Regions from separate parts of the Oryzibacillus soli genome, predicted to be linked through region 2. Evidence: riboswitches for the same ligand, from Rfam matches in the RefSeq annotation. Region 2 holds a riboswitch; each other region holds the start of a gene.
What was found. A riboswitch is a leader RNA that binds a small molecule or an ion and turns the genes downstream of it on or off. The one in region 2 is predicted to bind cyclic di-GMP.

Region 1 (4,553 bases), on a different contig from region 2:
GCAAGAGCATTGGCCGATGATCCTGAGCAACATCAAGACCTACGCCGAGACGGGCAAGACCCTCGATTTCGGCTGGTGAAAAAAACGAGAGCGCAGTTGCGGAAGGTTGCTTCCGCGCTGCGCTTTTTGCGCTGGCCTCCGCCGGAAGGGGGGCGGCCGGATGGCGGAACGACGGCGAAAAGTGGAACGGTGGCCGGAAGGCGGAACGACGGCTGGAAGTGGAACGGTGGCCGGAAGGCCGAGTGTCTGCTGAAGGGCGAGTACCCGCTGAAGTCCCCCGAAAAGGTGAGAGCTCCCCATTGGCCGACGTCTCACGTGGCAGGTAATTCGACTAAGTGCATTTATAGTAGTTAGTTTGGGCGATTTGCCCAATATCGCATGAACTAAGTACAAAAACTGCATCTAGTTAGGGTAAATCCAGTCGATACCGCCCATTTAGAGTGAACTAAATACATAAAATCCACTTCGTTCATGCGAGCTGCTCAGCGTTGGTGATCTAAGTACAAGAAATCCATTTAGTTGTAAATGACGTAGCGCCTCCCCCAGCAACCAACCAAGTACCCGACGTATCGCCCCATCCAGCACCGTCCAGCAACTAACCAATCGAGTACCCGACGTGACGACTCCCCGGCAACCAACTGACTAGCCCCCCGACGTAACGATTTCCCACAGCTGCCAACCCGCCTCTCCTGCCGACCGTCGTCTGCATCACCAGAGCCCGCTGTCCAGCCCCTGCTTGGTAATTTCGTAGTAGAGGGTCCGCTGTCCCGTGCCGCGATGAACCGGCTGCAGCCATCCTTTGGCGCAAAGTCTTCGCAGGTGAGCGACGGCCGTCCGAGGGTCGATGGAGAAGCGGGCGGATACGTCCACCGGACGGATGGGCCGGGCCAGGAAGACGGCGTAGCGGAAGATCTCCTGATCGGCGAAAAAGACCCGTTCCACCCTGGAGCCGGTGGACTCGTAGCGGTTCAAGATGACGCGAAGCAAGTACAACACCACTTCCGGCCGGTGGGCTACGTCATCGTAGGCGAACGAGACTACATGAAAGCCTGCACCCTGCAGGAAGCACTCCCGGTTCAACTCGTTGGAGTATTTGGTCCGGTCCATGTGGGTGACGTGTTCCGCGTAGCCCTTGATCTCAATGAGCAGGCTCCATTGCCCCGGAGAATATACATAATCCGCATAATAGGGCCGCCCGCGCCAATCCAGCACCTCATACTCGGGATGCAGACCATCAAAGTGGCCCTTCAGCGGCCACCAGACCTTCTGCGCGAACAGCTTCTCCGCATGGCTGTGCCCTCGTTCCAGCCGATCCCGCCGTTCTCCCGATCGCCGCTCCAGATGATGCTGCACGAACGCCGCATGCGCTTCTTCAAAAGCCTTCATCTTCTCGCCTCCCTTTTAAGAGCAAATAAAAACGCCCTTATTCACCGGTGGATGAATAAGGGCGTCCTTCGCCGCATGGATCCATTATATTACGGTTTCCCGGAGGGGAAAAGGGTTGGCTACTGCCCGGTTGTGCCGATTCCGGAGTTGAGTCCGCCGGAGAATCCATAGTCATATGGACGCCACGGACCATTCCGTCACGATATATAAGTTTAAAGTCCTAAACTTCTATTAAATTCGACATCAAATCGGTCTAAAGCACTATTCAGATCGACCTATCTGAATTATAATCATTATAACGAACATAAGGGATGCGATGAAGTATAACCTCTAACTGGACACTTGGGTTATATGGAGCCACTAGTGTAACCGGCCCTCTTAGGCACCATAACTAGGAGGAATAGCAGCATGAAGAAGAGTGTCAAATGGGTCAGCGCAAGTGTATTGTCCGCCGTATTGTTGGCAGGATCGGCAACCTCTGCCTTGGCGGCTGGAGCGGTTGTCAGTGCAACGGCCGTGGAACCGGCCCGTACCGTGAAGCAGACGGGCTACGGCACAGGGGTGTTAACGTCCGAGACCCGGGCTGAGCTGACCTACAACAAGGAGAGCTCCGTCAGCCTGTCCGGCACTGTTGTCATTGACGGTCCGGTCCTGGTGATGAAGCTGGTGAACTACCCGCAGGTCGCCTTCACGATCAAAAAGGTGGCGGACAAGCTGTTCACCTACTCGGCCGTCCTGCCGCTTGGTTCCGGAGACAAGGGGAACCTGGACCTGTCCGTGGAAGCCTACACCGTCTACCAGAACGGCAAGACCGCTGGACAGATCCATAGCACGGTAGCCGGTCCGGTATCCGCAGGCAAGGTGCATGTCGCTTACATCGACCGATACCATGTGACGGACACATCCTTCGGGACTTATAACCGCGCGGCGAACACCTTCCCGTATTCCTACACCTTGAACAAGGTTTGGGACGACGGCAAGGTCACTTCGTCCGCCATCACGGTACATGTCGAAGGCACGAAGGACGTCTATGCCGTTCAAGCCAGCGACCCGGCCTACAAGGACGGTGCGGCAGCGGTAACCGTGAGCACGGCGCCGGTGCCGGTTGTCTTGAAGGAGACGGTCATCTCCGGTGTGCAAGAGCCGGGCTATGATCCTGCCAGCAACCTGTTCACCTATGCCTATACCCGGACGGACATCAACAGCAGGCTGAAGGCGACCGTTACCGCGCAGACCGCCCAGGTGCTGGGCACCGAGACCCAGGCACTGAACGCAACCTATGGTGATAACAGCGTCCACACCGTCTATACCTTCGTCCCCCCGGTGAAGCCCCGCTTCCTGAGAGTGGATGCGGCTTCGGCCTCCTACACCTTCGATTGGGCATCCGGCACGTATACCGTAACCTACCAGGTGGAGGAAGAGTACAGCAACGGGAAGACAGCGACCAGCGTCCGCACCCTCACCGGCTTGACTCCGGGCCAATCGGCTTCCTTCACCATTGGGCAGGATGGTCTGACGGCACAAGGTGCCTTCAACGTGCCGGCCGCACCGAAGGCAGTTGTCAGTGACGTGGAGGTTCGAGACGTGACCGGCTTGTGGGCGGGCAACCATGACGTGAGCGGCGTCATCAAGGTAGACTTCGTCCTGACCTTCAAGGTGAACGGCGAGCTGCAGACCCAGGCGGTGTCCACGAACATCAACACCAAGACCGATGGCTATACGGCTTCCGGCACGTTCGTGACCACGTACCACTCTCAACCGGTCAGCGTTCCGTATTCGGTGACCGTGACCCCTCCCGCACCGGAGACGGATACCTCCCATTCCGACAACGGCTACCCGGGCAGCAACGGAAACGGCAACGGGCACAAGGAATAAGCCATAGGGTAAAAAAGATAGCCTCCCATCCACATCTGTGGTCGGGAGGCTTCGTTTGTTGGAGAACTCCGTTACCCGGTCTACTTAAGCTTCACCGAGAACGGCTCCTCGATCCATGCGGGGTAATTCATCAGGTCGAAGGTGACCGGGTTGACGACCGGCCCGTCGGCCTCCACCTCGAAGGTAGTCTCGTATTCGACGGAGCCGGAGGAATTGCTGGAACGATGGTCTCCAATGCGCAGCGGCTTCCCATCGGCGTCCTGGCCGGGGCCTCCTACGAGGCTGTAGAAATAATGGTCCTCCGGATTGCCGGTGACGGAGAGGCGGATGGAGCCTTTGCCGTTCACGGACGGCGAAGCATCGAGCAGCTTCACGCGGCTGTCGGGGGCATCGACGATACGCTTGTTCTCCAGATCCAGCTTCAATTGAAGCTTCGACTTATCGAGCGCCATGATGCGGCTGCCGGCAAGCGTAAGATGCTTGGGCTTGCGGAAGAAGCTGCTCTCGAAGTAGATGATCTGCCTGGACTCCGAGGTCAAGGAGGCTCCTTGGCTCTTCAGGACCGTTCCCCGTTCGTCCGTCAGGGTCAGCTCGCTGAAGTGGAACAGACGCTTGGTGTTCGACGGGTCCATCTCCAGCTCCAGCCCGATCCGGGTCGGATGGATGACGGCACGGACCACCGTGAAGCGCTGGCCCTCCACGGTCACGACCTGATGGATGGGGAGCTCCTCCTTCAGGTCGCGGAACCGATCCTTGTCGATGCCGAAGGATGCGGACCAGGAGGCCCCGGACGGAGCTTCCGGCAGGTTAGGCTCGATCGTAATGCGCATCCGCTCGGGAACGGGCACGCCGTCCGACATGCCGATATCGATCCGGCCGCGGACCTCCCGGTCCACCGCCGTCTCTGAAGGCCAGCTGTACATGTAGCTGGCTAGAACGGCCTTCCCGGTATCGGCATCCTGTATCTCCAGCTTACGGAAGAGCAGGTGCTCGAACGGTTGGGAGGCGCGAAGGGTGTAGAACACATTGACCCTGGTTTCATCGGCAATGATGCCGTCCACCGTGAAGGTGATGCCGTCATGGGAATCCTCGGTCCCGACGGGCTGGATGAAGTCGCGGCGTACGGCATCCGTTAAGCCCGAATCACCGGCCACCAGCTTGACCAGGGTGCCCATCCCGGGCAGACCGCCAAGGTAGGTGGCGAAGGCGGGGGAGACGCGCACCAGGCCGAAGAAGAGCACCAGCGCGGCTGCGGCGGTGCCCAGCGACCAACTCCTTCGCCGGGAGGTCTG
Region 2 (4,553 bases):
ACCTTATCTCCCAGCTCCCGGTCGATCTCTTCCAGAATCGGCAGCAGCGCCCGGCAGGGTGGGCACCAAGCGGCGCCGAAATCCAGCAGCGCCAAGCCCTCCGCCGGAATGGCCTCGCGGTAATTGGAATCGTGGACTTCCCGAATGGACATGCTCATTCCTCCAGCAATTGTGGATTTTGTTCCGCAATATAGCGGATGCGGTCCTCCAGGTTGGATTTGATCCGGGTGAGAAGGGAAATCTGCCCCTCCAACTCGGCCAGCTTCTTCCGATAGACGGGGACAATCTCGCGGCAGAACGCCTCCTGGCGGGTCAGGACACAGTGCAGGAAGCCGGCGATCTCGTCCGTAGACAGCCCCAGCTCCAGATAGAAGCGGATCGTGTTCACCTGCTCCACCGTGAAGGGACTATACTCCCGATAACCGTTTTCCATACGGTAGGGGGTAATAAGGCCCTTCTCCTCGTAGTACCTAAGCGAACGAATGCTGGCGCCGGTCAGCCGGGACAGTTCCCCGATTTTCATCCCTTCACTCCTCCTTCATAAGGCCGCGATTAAATAATAAACCCTGACATCCATGTCAGGGTCAAGATTTCAAGCAGCCTAATTTTTCAATGCTCCAACGGCACATCCTCTTCCACCGCATATTCAAAGTCCTCGATATCGAACACTTGGACGGGAACCCCGCCCTCGATCACTTTGTCGACGAATTCATACTGGTCGGTCAGAACAGGTACCTTCTCCCGGATCGCCAGCAGGATCAGATCCGTCTCGATGGGATCGAACTTTTCTCCGTATTCCGCATTCTCGAGGGCATACACCACCGTGATCGACACCTTGTCGTTGACCAGGAGCGAGGGGCTTTTCTTCCAGGGGGAGCCTAGGGCCCGCTCGATTTTTTTCTTATTCAAGGCGTCCTCGAAGAAACGGACGAGGCCTTCGATATTTTTGCGGATGTAAGGGTCCTCTTCCTCTTGGTTCATGATGGGATCCTTGCTCTCCATCAGGTCATAGAGCTCCATCAGGCTGGAGTAGGGCATTACGTATTCCACAGGCTGGCTCGGTACCATCAGCTGCCCGTAGATCGCGATCATTACCGCTTCGGTGACAAAACGCCGCGCCATATCCACATATCCTCCGGCTTGCATCAATAGTTACTTCAACACTAGACCCTTATTATAGCAGGCTTCGGCCCTCAAGAAAATCATCGGCCCCGGATTTATCGGGAGAGGGGATTATGGTACAATGCGGACAGAAGAACGAAACGTGCTGCGGCCGGGCCGCCGACGACGGAGGAACCCATGGAGTCCCATCGTGAGAATATCCAGTACCAGCATCCTTTCCTAGCCGTAAAGATCTTCGACGCCGACCGATCCGGCTCCCCGAAGGCTTCGAACACGCCTCCGCGCTGGCATTACCACAAGGAAGTCGAGATCATCGTCATGCTGAAGGGGCGCTTCGGCTTTTACATCAATGACAGGGCTCATGTGCTGGAAACCGGCGACGTGCTCTTGATCGGATCCAACGAGCTTCACAAGGACTATCCCTGCGACAATGCCAGCTTTCTTGTGTTCCAATTCGATATCCAGGAGCATCTCGAGCACAGCGGGCTGCCGTATTACCGCTACTTCGCGGATTCGGGAGCGCCGCTCAGCCGGTTGAATTACATCCTCCGGGGCGACGACGCGGTCCGGGAGCGTATTTTCGCGTGTGTGAAGGAAATCTTCCGCGAGTCCCAGACCAAGCAGGAGGGCTATGAGATCGCCATCAGCATCCAGATCAAGACCATCATTCTGAACCTGCTGCGCGCGGACACCCGGCGGGCGCTGCCGACCCGGGAGAACACGGACCTTCTCAGACTGCGACCCGTCCTGGATCATATCGAGAGCAGCATTGAGGATAAGCTTCAGGTGGAGGACGCCTGCAAGCTGGCGAATATGAGCTACCACTACTTCGTGAAGTTTTTCAAGAAGACCATGGGCCTGTCCTTTGTGGATTATGTGATCATGAAGAAGATCAAGCGCGCCGAGCTTCTGCTCCTGACCAAGGACATGAGCATCGCCCAGATCGGAGAAGAGGTAGGGATGTCCAATATGGCGCATTTCTACAAGATGTTCCGGAAGTTTAAGGGCTGCTCTCCCAATGAGTTCCGGAAGAAGATGCAGTTTGATGCGGGAGGCTGATAAGGCCTCTTTTTTGCGTTCGCGAAGTGCTGTCAACCCTCCAAAATCTGACTGTCCGTCAATAGTCCCCGGGGCATGCTCCAAAATCCGACAAAACCATCCCTGGGACTTATATTCGGCTATGACCCCCACAAACTATAATAAGGGTACGAAGCCAAAGCGAACCACCTGACCTCGATAATGGCAAACCTGATGAAAATCAGTGACGCAAAGCTACAGGGGCTAAATTGCGGAGAACCGCGGAATGCCAGCCAGCTGCCGAAAGTGTAGGGACCGTACAGCGGGACAACCTTACTCGGCATAAGAGGAAGGGTTGTCCCCTTTTCGGTTTCCACACTATACCTATGGAGGTAATTGCATCATGATGAAACGGATTCTTCCTCTGTTGTTAGCCGCTTTGTTCTGCATCACTGTGGCCGCACCGATAGCCGCTTACGCCGAAGATTCCGTTCCGACCAAAGCCCAAGCCGTGTCGGGTGTCAGCTTCAGGGATCAACCGAGCACCTCCGGCAACCTGCTCCGGTATCTGAAGACCGGCGAGATCGTGACTGTCATCGGACAGCCGAATCCGTACTGGTACAACATTCAGGACCAACAGGGCGTTACGGGCTACGTATCCTCCAGCTCCAAATACATAAAGGTTATCAGCAATGCCAAGATCATCTACGGGGTCAACTTCAGAACCGCTCCCAGCTCTACGGCGGACCGCATCCGGTTGCTCTCAACGGGGGAGGATATGCTGATACTGGCCAAGGTGAACGACAGCTGGTATAAGGCACAGGACTCCAAGGGCGTCGTCGGTTATGTCAGCTCCAGCACTAAATACATAACGGTCAACAACGATATTTACAAAATGGATCTTCCGGTGGACGAGCGTATCGAAAGCTTTATCAACCAGGGGATGACGTACATGGGCACCCCGTATGAATTCGGCTCCGACCGCTTCGACACCTCTACCTTCGATTGCTCCGACTTCGTGCAGCAGTCCTTCTGGGACATAACCCGCGAAGTGATCGCAGGCGATTCCCGTGGACAAGCCGACTATGTCAAGAGCTTGGGACCGGTGGCATCCGATTGGAGAAACCTGAAGCGCGGCGACCTGATGTTCTTCATGTCCTATAAGGGCTACAAGGCTTCCGACTACGCCGGGATCGACGAATCCACAGAGACCGTCACCCACGTGGCCATCTACCTGGGCAACGGGCAGATGCTGCAGACCTACTCCCCGGAATCCGGTGGTGTGCGCATCGACACAATCGGGGGGAATACTTGGGAGTACCGTTACCTTTATGGCGGCACCTTCACCAAATAATCCTCTTGACGGAATTTCCAATCGTCTGGTAATATAAGGCACATCTTCATCAAGCACTCATAAGATCCGTTATGCGAAGGACGCAAACGAAGGCCATCGGCCTGGTTTGCGTCCTTATTTGTTTTTGAACCGGAGGGAGGAATAGGGCAGTGGGCAGGATGCGACATTTGGGCATCAGCCTGGCGGCGGCACTTATGGCCGCTTTGCTGGTATACGGCGTGTACGAGCTGCTGATCCGGCAGGTGGAGCTGCAGGAGACGGTGCAGGTGGTGGTGCCGAAGCGGTTTATCCCTACGGGGGCCACCCTTCGGGAGGAAATGCTGGAGTACCGGGCGGTGGCACGGGGAGGCATGCTGGAGGGGATGCTGACCGATCTGGACCAGGCGGTGGGGCAGGAGGCTGTCGTTCCGCTGGGTACGGAGGAGCCGGTATTGAGCTGGAAGCTGGACCGTTTCCGTCTGCTGCCCGGACCGGACGAGGCCGTGTTTCCGGTGCCGAAGGAGTACCTCCTGTCCGTTCCCGGAAGCATCCGGGCCGGTGATCTTGTGGTGGTGTATGCCTCAGGGAAGCTCGGCACCGTCAGACTGCTTCCGGAGGATATCATCGTTGCCTCCGTGAAGTCCTCGGCCAACACGGAGGTGGACGATCCGAAGCAGCCCCATCTGGCGGCCAAGGTGGCCAACGACCAGATGGCCATGTATGCCTCCCGGCGGGATGCCAACGGAGCCGTGGAGCAGCTGAACTTGAACCTGACGGAGGAGGAGTGGCGGATTCTCGATGAGGCTTGCCGGGGCAAGAACAACAAGCTGGTGATCGCCATGAAGGGGGCCTCCGGCGGAATGGGAAGGGGGGACGGACCATGAACGGAGCAAGGCAGCCGGGAGGACGCCCGGTGCAGAGAGAAGCGGAGGAAGGGACGAGAGGCCGGACGATCCTGTTTACCGGGACGACTCCCAATATCGGCACGACGGTATTGGCATTCGGGACGGCGGTGCGACTGGCAGAGCGGTCCGATACCCCCGTAGGCTACTTATGCCTGAACCTGAAGAGCTCCAAGCTG
Region 3 (4,553 bases), on a different contig from region 2:
CCGTCAACAGCCGGCACCGGTATTGGGACTACTCCGATTCCTATGCATGGACGGAGAGAACGAAGTACAAATTTTTTCATATAGGGGATGAATAAGGCTGATGGAGGGGAATCGAGACGGCAAGATCAGAGTCGGAATCAACGGATGCATTCCGGCCCTTACCGGGGATGCTGCCGGCAGGGCCGCCTTCTTGGACCCGGAGCGGTATGAGGTGTCGGTGCTGCCGGAGATTCCGTCCGGCGGCTTCCCCGATCCAGCTGTGCTGACGGGACTCCATGCGGTGCTGCCGCTCTGTGGAGACGGGGGGGCAGAAGGGGTGGAGAGGCATTATTCCAGCTTGGCGGAGCTGATGGGAATTCCCATGGCGGGGCCGGATCTTCGCCAGTGCGCTCTGGGAAGGGACCGCTCCGTGATCCGGCGTCTGTTGGCCCATTGCGGTCTGCCGCAGGGCCTCTTCCGTACCTTCACGCGGGAGCGGTATGCCGGCAACGGAGCTTACTATGTGGCGGAGATCGAAATGGCCGTCGGGTATCCCTGCCGGATTTATCCCGCCCGCTCCTGCAGAGGCGGCGGGATCATCTGCCGGAACCGCGCTGAGCTAGAGGCGGCTATGGAAGCGGCATTCTCGGCGGATAGCCGGGTGATGGCGGAGGAGGAAGTCCCCGGCCGTGCGCTGTTCGTCGCGCTGCTGGCCGGCAAGGTGCCGCTTCAGAGCGCCATCGGAGAGGGGACCCCGGTGCCCGATGCGGCGGCGGACTCCGCTAATGGGGCCGGCATAGTACCCGGACAGCCGCTGGCTCCAGCGAAGCTGCCGGAAGAGACGGCGCAGCAGCTCGGACGGCTGGCCCGTCAGGCCGCCGACCTGCTGGATGCATCCGGCGCGGTGCTGATCCGCTTCGTGGAAGCGGCCGAGGACGGCCGCCTTTTGGTCGATGCCGTCGAGCTGGCCCCGGACCTCCGCCCCGGTGGGGCATACGCCGGTCTGTGGGAGCTCTCCGGCATACCGTATCCGGAATTGGCCGCAAGGCTGGTGGATTACGCCATGGGGAAAGGAACGGGGAGCCCGGCATCGGATGAATAAGGGGATGAGCCTATGGTATCCTTAAGAGAAAGGATAGAAGGAGGCGGACATATGGGATTCGCGACGGAGTTCAATTCGGTATGCAAGTTCAAGCGAACGCAGGAGCTGTACGATCTGTTGGAATACGGCCGCGGCAAGATGGTCAAATCCGGCTTTCGGGTTTTTCCGGCCGGCCAGAAGGTCATCGCCTATTCTCCGGATAACAAGGCGATCGCCATCGTGAAGATTCTGGCGTCCATCGCGGAGATCAACTTCCAAGGGGAGGAGATTACCCAAGTAGAGATGGAGCTGATCCGGCTGCTGACGGAGGAGGAGGCCCGCATTCAGACCGCTCTGGCTCACGAGATGTTCTTCGGAGAGCACGAAGCGGGCGGAGCCGTTTGATGCAGCAGGGGGCTGCGGCGGAATGAAGGCCATCTATGGCCTTCATCTCCCAAGCACCCCATGTCCCGCACGGAGAGGAAGGCTGCCGGAGAATGAAACGGCGGGAACCCGGGTACGGTATAACGGACTATACTGCGCGGGAGGCAAAAAGTGTGATCGTACGATTCGGTTACGTAGCCATGTCCACCTCCGTAAGCAACGCTTCTCCGTCCAAAACGATGACCGCCACCAGCTTCGCCAAGCTGGAGGACCGGGAGGCCGCCATCCGTAAGCTGGAACGCCTGGCCTCCGAGAACATCCGCAACACGCTGCGGCTGCTTCGCCATAACCGGGCCCACGACATCCGCCTGTACCGGTTCTCCTCCAAGCTGATCCCGCTGGCCGGCCACGAGCTTCTGAACGGCTGGGATCCGATGCCCGCCTTGGCGGATGACTTCGCCGAGCTGGGGGAATATGTCCGGCAGCACCGGATGCGGACAAGCTTCCATCCCGACCACTTTACCGTGCTGTCGACGCCCCGTGCGGAGGTGCTGAAGTCCTCCATGGCCGACCTGGAGCGGCACCACGCCATGCTAACGGCCATGGGCCTGAACGGAAGCGCCAAGTGCAACATCCACATCGGAGGCACCTACGGCGACAAAAAGAAGGCCCGGGACCGCTTCATCCGGCACTTCGAAGAGCTGCGTCCGGAGGTTCGGGGCCGCATTACCCTGGAGAACGACGATAAGACCTTCACAGCTCTCGAGACCCTGGAGGTCTGCGAGGAAGTGGGGGCGCCGATGGTGCTGGATCTTCACCATCATATGGTGAACCATACCGGAGAGGATGCCGCGGAGCTGTGGCCGAGGATCGGCAAGACCTGGGAGGGCGCCGGAACGGATCCGGAGGCTTCCGTCGGTCTCCCCGCCCTTCCGCCCAAGATCCATGTCTCCAGCCCGAAGAACGACAAGGATGTCCGGGCCCATGCGGATTATGTGGAGGCCGCTCCGCTGGCCGGCTTCCTACGGGCCGTCGCCCCCATGACGCCCGCTCTGGATGTGATGATCGAGGCGAAGATGAAGGACGGAGCCTTGTTCAAGCTGATGGAGGAGCTGCCCGGCCTGGAAGGAGTAAGGCGATTGGATCAGGCCAGTGTGGAAATTGAGACTTAAGACTCAATTTTTCCGACATTTGGAATTACCCTTTGACAAAATCTGCGAGTCACGGTATCGTTAACTTAATACCAACGAACCATTTCCACTGAAAAAGGCAAACCTGCCGAAAGGCAGCGACGCAAAGCCGCGGGTCTAAGGTCTCCGAACGGGGACCACGACAGCCGGGCCGCCAAAGGGATGCCCTCCTCCGGGAAGCACCCGGGGGTTCTTTTTTTTCCTGTGGAAAGGAAGAGAGGAGATCGCGCAACAATGGGGGCTATGCTGGCCAAATCGTATATGTCGCTCCAGCGGCAGACGAAGCTTCAGAGCAATGTGCAGGAATTGGGTGAAATGTTGGGCAGTCGGCAAGTGGCCGAAAGCATCCTGGCGAACATGCTGGGACTGGAATCGGTGGAGCTTCAGGACCTGATGCAGCATCTCGGAACGATCTACACTCATCAGCAATTCCGGACCGGAGCACTCTAGGTCGAAACCGCCTGCATGCTGACAGGAATCATATGGTTATTAAGAACCCGTCATTGCTGGCGGGTTTTTCATTTTATTGGGTGTAGGTGGGACCGTATTCCAGAAACTGTGTAAATCAAAATGCCGGCACTGTACTAGTGAAATAATTCACGAATGGAAAAGGCAGCATGGGGTGGCTCCAGTCAGAAGTCCATAGCAGTAAGCATAGGGCCAGATGGGGCTTGCATGCCGAACTGGTGAACAAATCTATCCATCCGCACCCATATCAGGAGTAGAAAGGGGTTAAAATAGCGCTTTCTTATGAATTTATGTCAAAAGTTTGACAGCTGATAAGCAAAATGGGGGTCTGCAACAAATGAATTTATTCACAATGTAGGAATTGTGTTCAGGCTGTGGAATTCGTGGAATATGGTGATAGCGGGGGAGATACAGCACTAGCGAAATTCTAACACAGATTTATGAAAGCGCTATCATTTCTAATGTAAAAATCATTATAAAGTCCGCCGCTTACTCCCGGTTCCGGCGGAACAACGAAAAACGGAGGTGCTTCACTTGCTGCATGTAGTTGTTTGTGTCAAGCAGGTGCCCGACAGCAGGGAAATCCGGATCGATCCGAAGAACAACACGCTGATCCGGCAGGGCGTTCCCAGCATCGTCAATTTTTATGACATGCACGGCTTGGAGGAGGCGCTGCGGCTGAAGGATCAGTTCGGGGCCCGGGTGACCGTAGTGACCATGGGCCCTCCGCCGGCGGAGAAGGGATTGAAGGAATGCATCTCCCTCGGGGCGGATGAGGCGGTGCTGGTTACCGACCGGGGCTTCGCCGGTGCGGATACGCTGGCCACCTCCTACGTGCTGGGCTTGGCGATCCGGAAGATCGGAGAGGTCTGGGGCCCCGTAGACATGGTGTTCTGCGGGAAGCAGACGCTGGACGGAGATACGGGGCAGGTTGGTCCCGGAGTGGCGTGCCGCTTGAACATGGACCAGCTGACGTATGTATGCAAGGTGGCGGACGTCAACCCGGAGACCCGGCGGGTCCGGGTTCACCGGCAGATGGAGGACGGCGTAGAGGTGACGGAGACCTCCATGCCGGTGCTGCTGACGGCGCTGAAGGAGCTGAACAAGATCCGGCGGGCCACGCTCCCCGGCATGATCCGGGCGGCGAGATACAAGGCGGCGGTCTGGACGGCGGCGGATTTCCCCGAGCTGGATAAGACGAAGATCGGTCTGAAGGGCTCCCCAACCATCGTGGGCAAGACCTGGGTGCCGGAGCTGAAGAAGGCCAACACCGTACGGGTGGAGGGCGCCACCGCACAGGAGCTTGCAACGGATCTGGCCGGCAAGCTGTGGGCGGAGGAGCTGCCGAAGCGGCTGGGCTGGTAAGCGGCATGGATAACGGGAGATAAGAGGAGGGGCATGCGATGAGTGAAGAACGGTTGGAGACGGCGGCACCGGATTGGTCGGCATAC

Region 1: linked by a shared signal. The riboswitch ahead of ACSEXW_RS16660 (hypothetical protein) and the one ahead of ACSEXW_RS22870 (C40 family peptidase) in region 2 are both predicted to bind cyclic di-GMP.
Region 3: linked by a shared signal. The riboswitch ahead of ACSEXW_RS03940 (hypothetical protein) and the one ahead of ACSEXW_RS22870 (C40 family peptidase) in region 2 are both predicted to bind cyclic di-GMP.

What each region holds. Positions count from the first base shown of each region.
Region 1 is NZ_JBPPGJ010000011.1:177,490-182,042, reverse strand. Features, by position in the region: gene ACSEXW_RS16670 (SRPBCC family protein) at 1-79, shown strand, start outside; gene ACSEXW_RS16665 (hypothetical protein) at 709-1,386, opposite strand; cyclic di-GMP riboswitch class II at 1,687-1,770, shown strand; gene ACSEXW_RS16660 (hypothetical protein) at 1,795-3,261, shown strand; gene ACSEXW_RS16655 (DUF4179 domain-containing protein) at 3,342-4,553, opposite strand, start outside.
Region 2 is NZ_JBPPGJ010000020.1:26,337-30,889, reverse strand. Features, by position in the region: gene ACSEXW_RS22890 (thioredoxin family protein) at 1-152, opposite strand, end outside; gene ACSEXW_RS22885 (MerR family transcriptional regulator) at 155-523, opposite strand; gene ACSEXW_RS22880 (ADP-heptose synthase) at 610-1,122, opposite strand; gene ACSEXW_RS22875 (helix-turn-helix domain-containing protein) at 1,300-2,181, shown strand; cyclic di-GMP riboswitch class I at 2,354-2,444, shown strand; gene ACSEXW_RS22870 (C40 family peptidase) at 2,543-3,493, shown strand; gene ACSEXW_RS22865 (CpaB family protein) at 3,652-4,356, shown strand; gene ACSEXW_RS22860 (CpaE/TadZ family protein) at 4,353-4,553, shown strand, end outside.
Region 3 is NZ_JBPPGJ010000002.1:439,303-443,855, reverse strand. Features, by position in the region: gene ACSEXW_RS03960 (amidase domain-containing protein) at 1-95, shown strand, start outside; gene ACSEXW_RS03955 (D-alanine--D-alanine ligase family protein) at 101-1,081, shown strand; gene ACSEXW_RS03950 (hypothetical protein) at 1,133-1,465, shown strand; gene uvsE (UV DNA damage repair endonuclease UvsE) at 1,618-2,616, shown strand; cyclic di-GMP riboswitch class I at 2,703-2,793, shown strand; gene ACSEXW_RS03940 (hypothetical protein) at 2,869-3,084, shown strand; gene ACSEXW_RS03935 (electron transfer flavoprotein subunit beta/FixA family protein) at 3,628-4,467, shown strand; gene ACSEXW_RS03930 (electron transfer flavoprotein subunit alpha/FixB family protein) at 4,506-4,553, shown strand, end outside.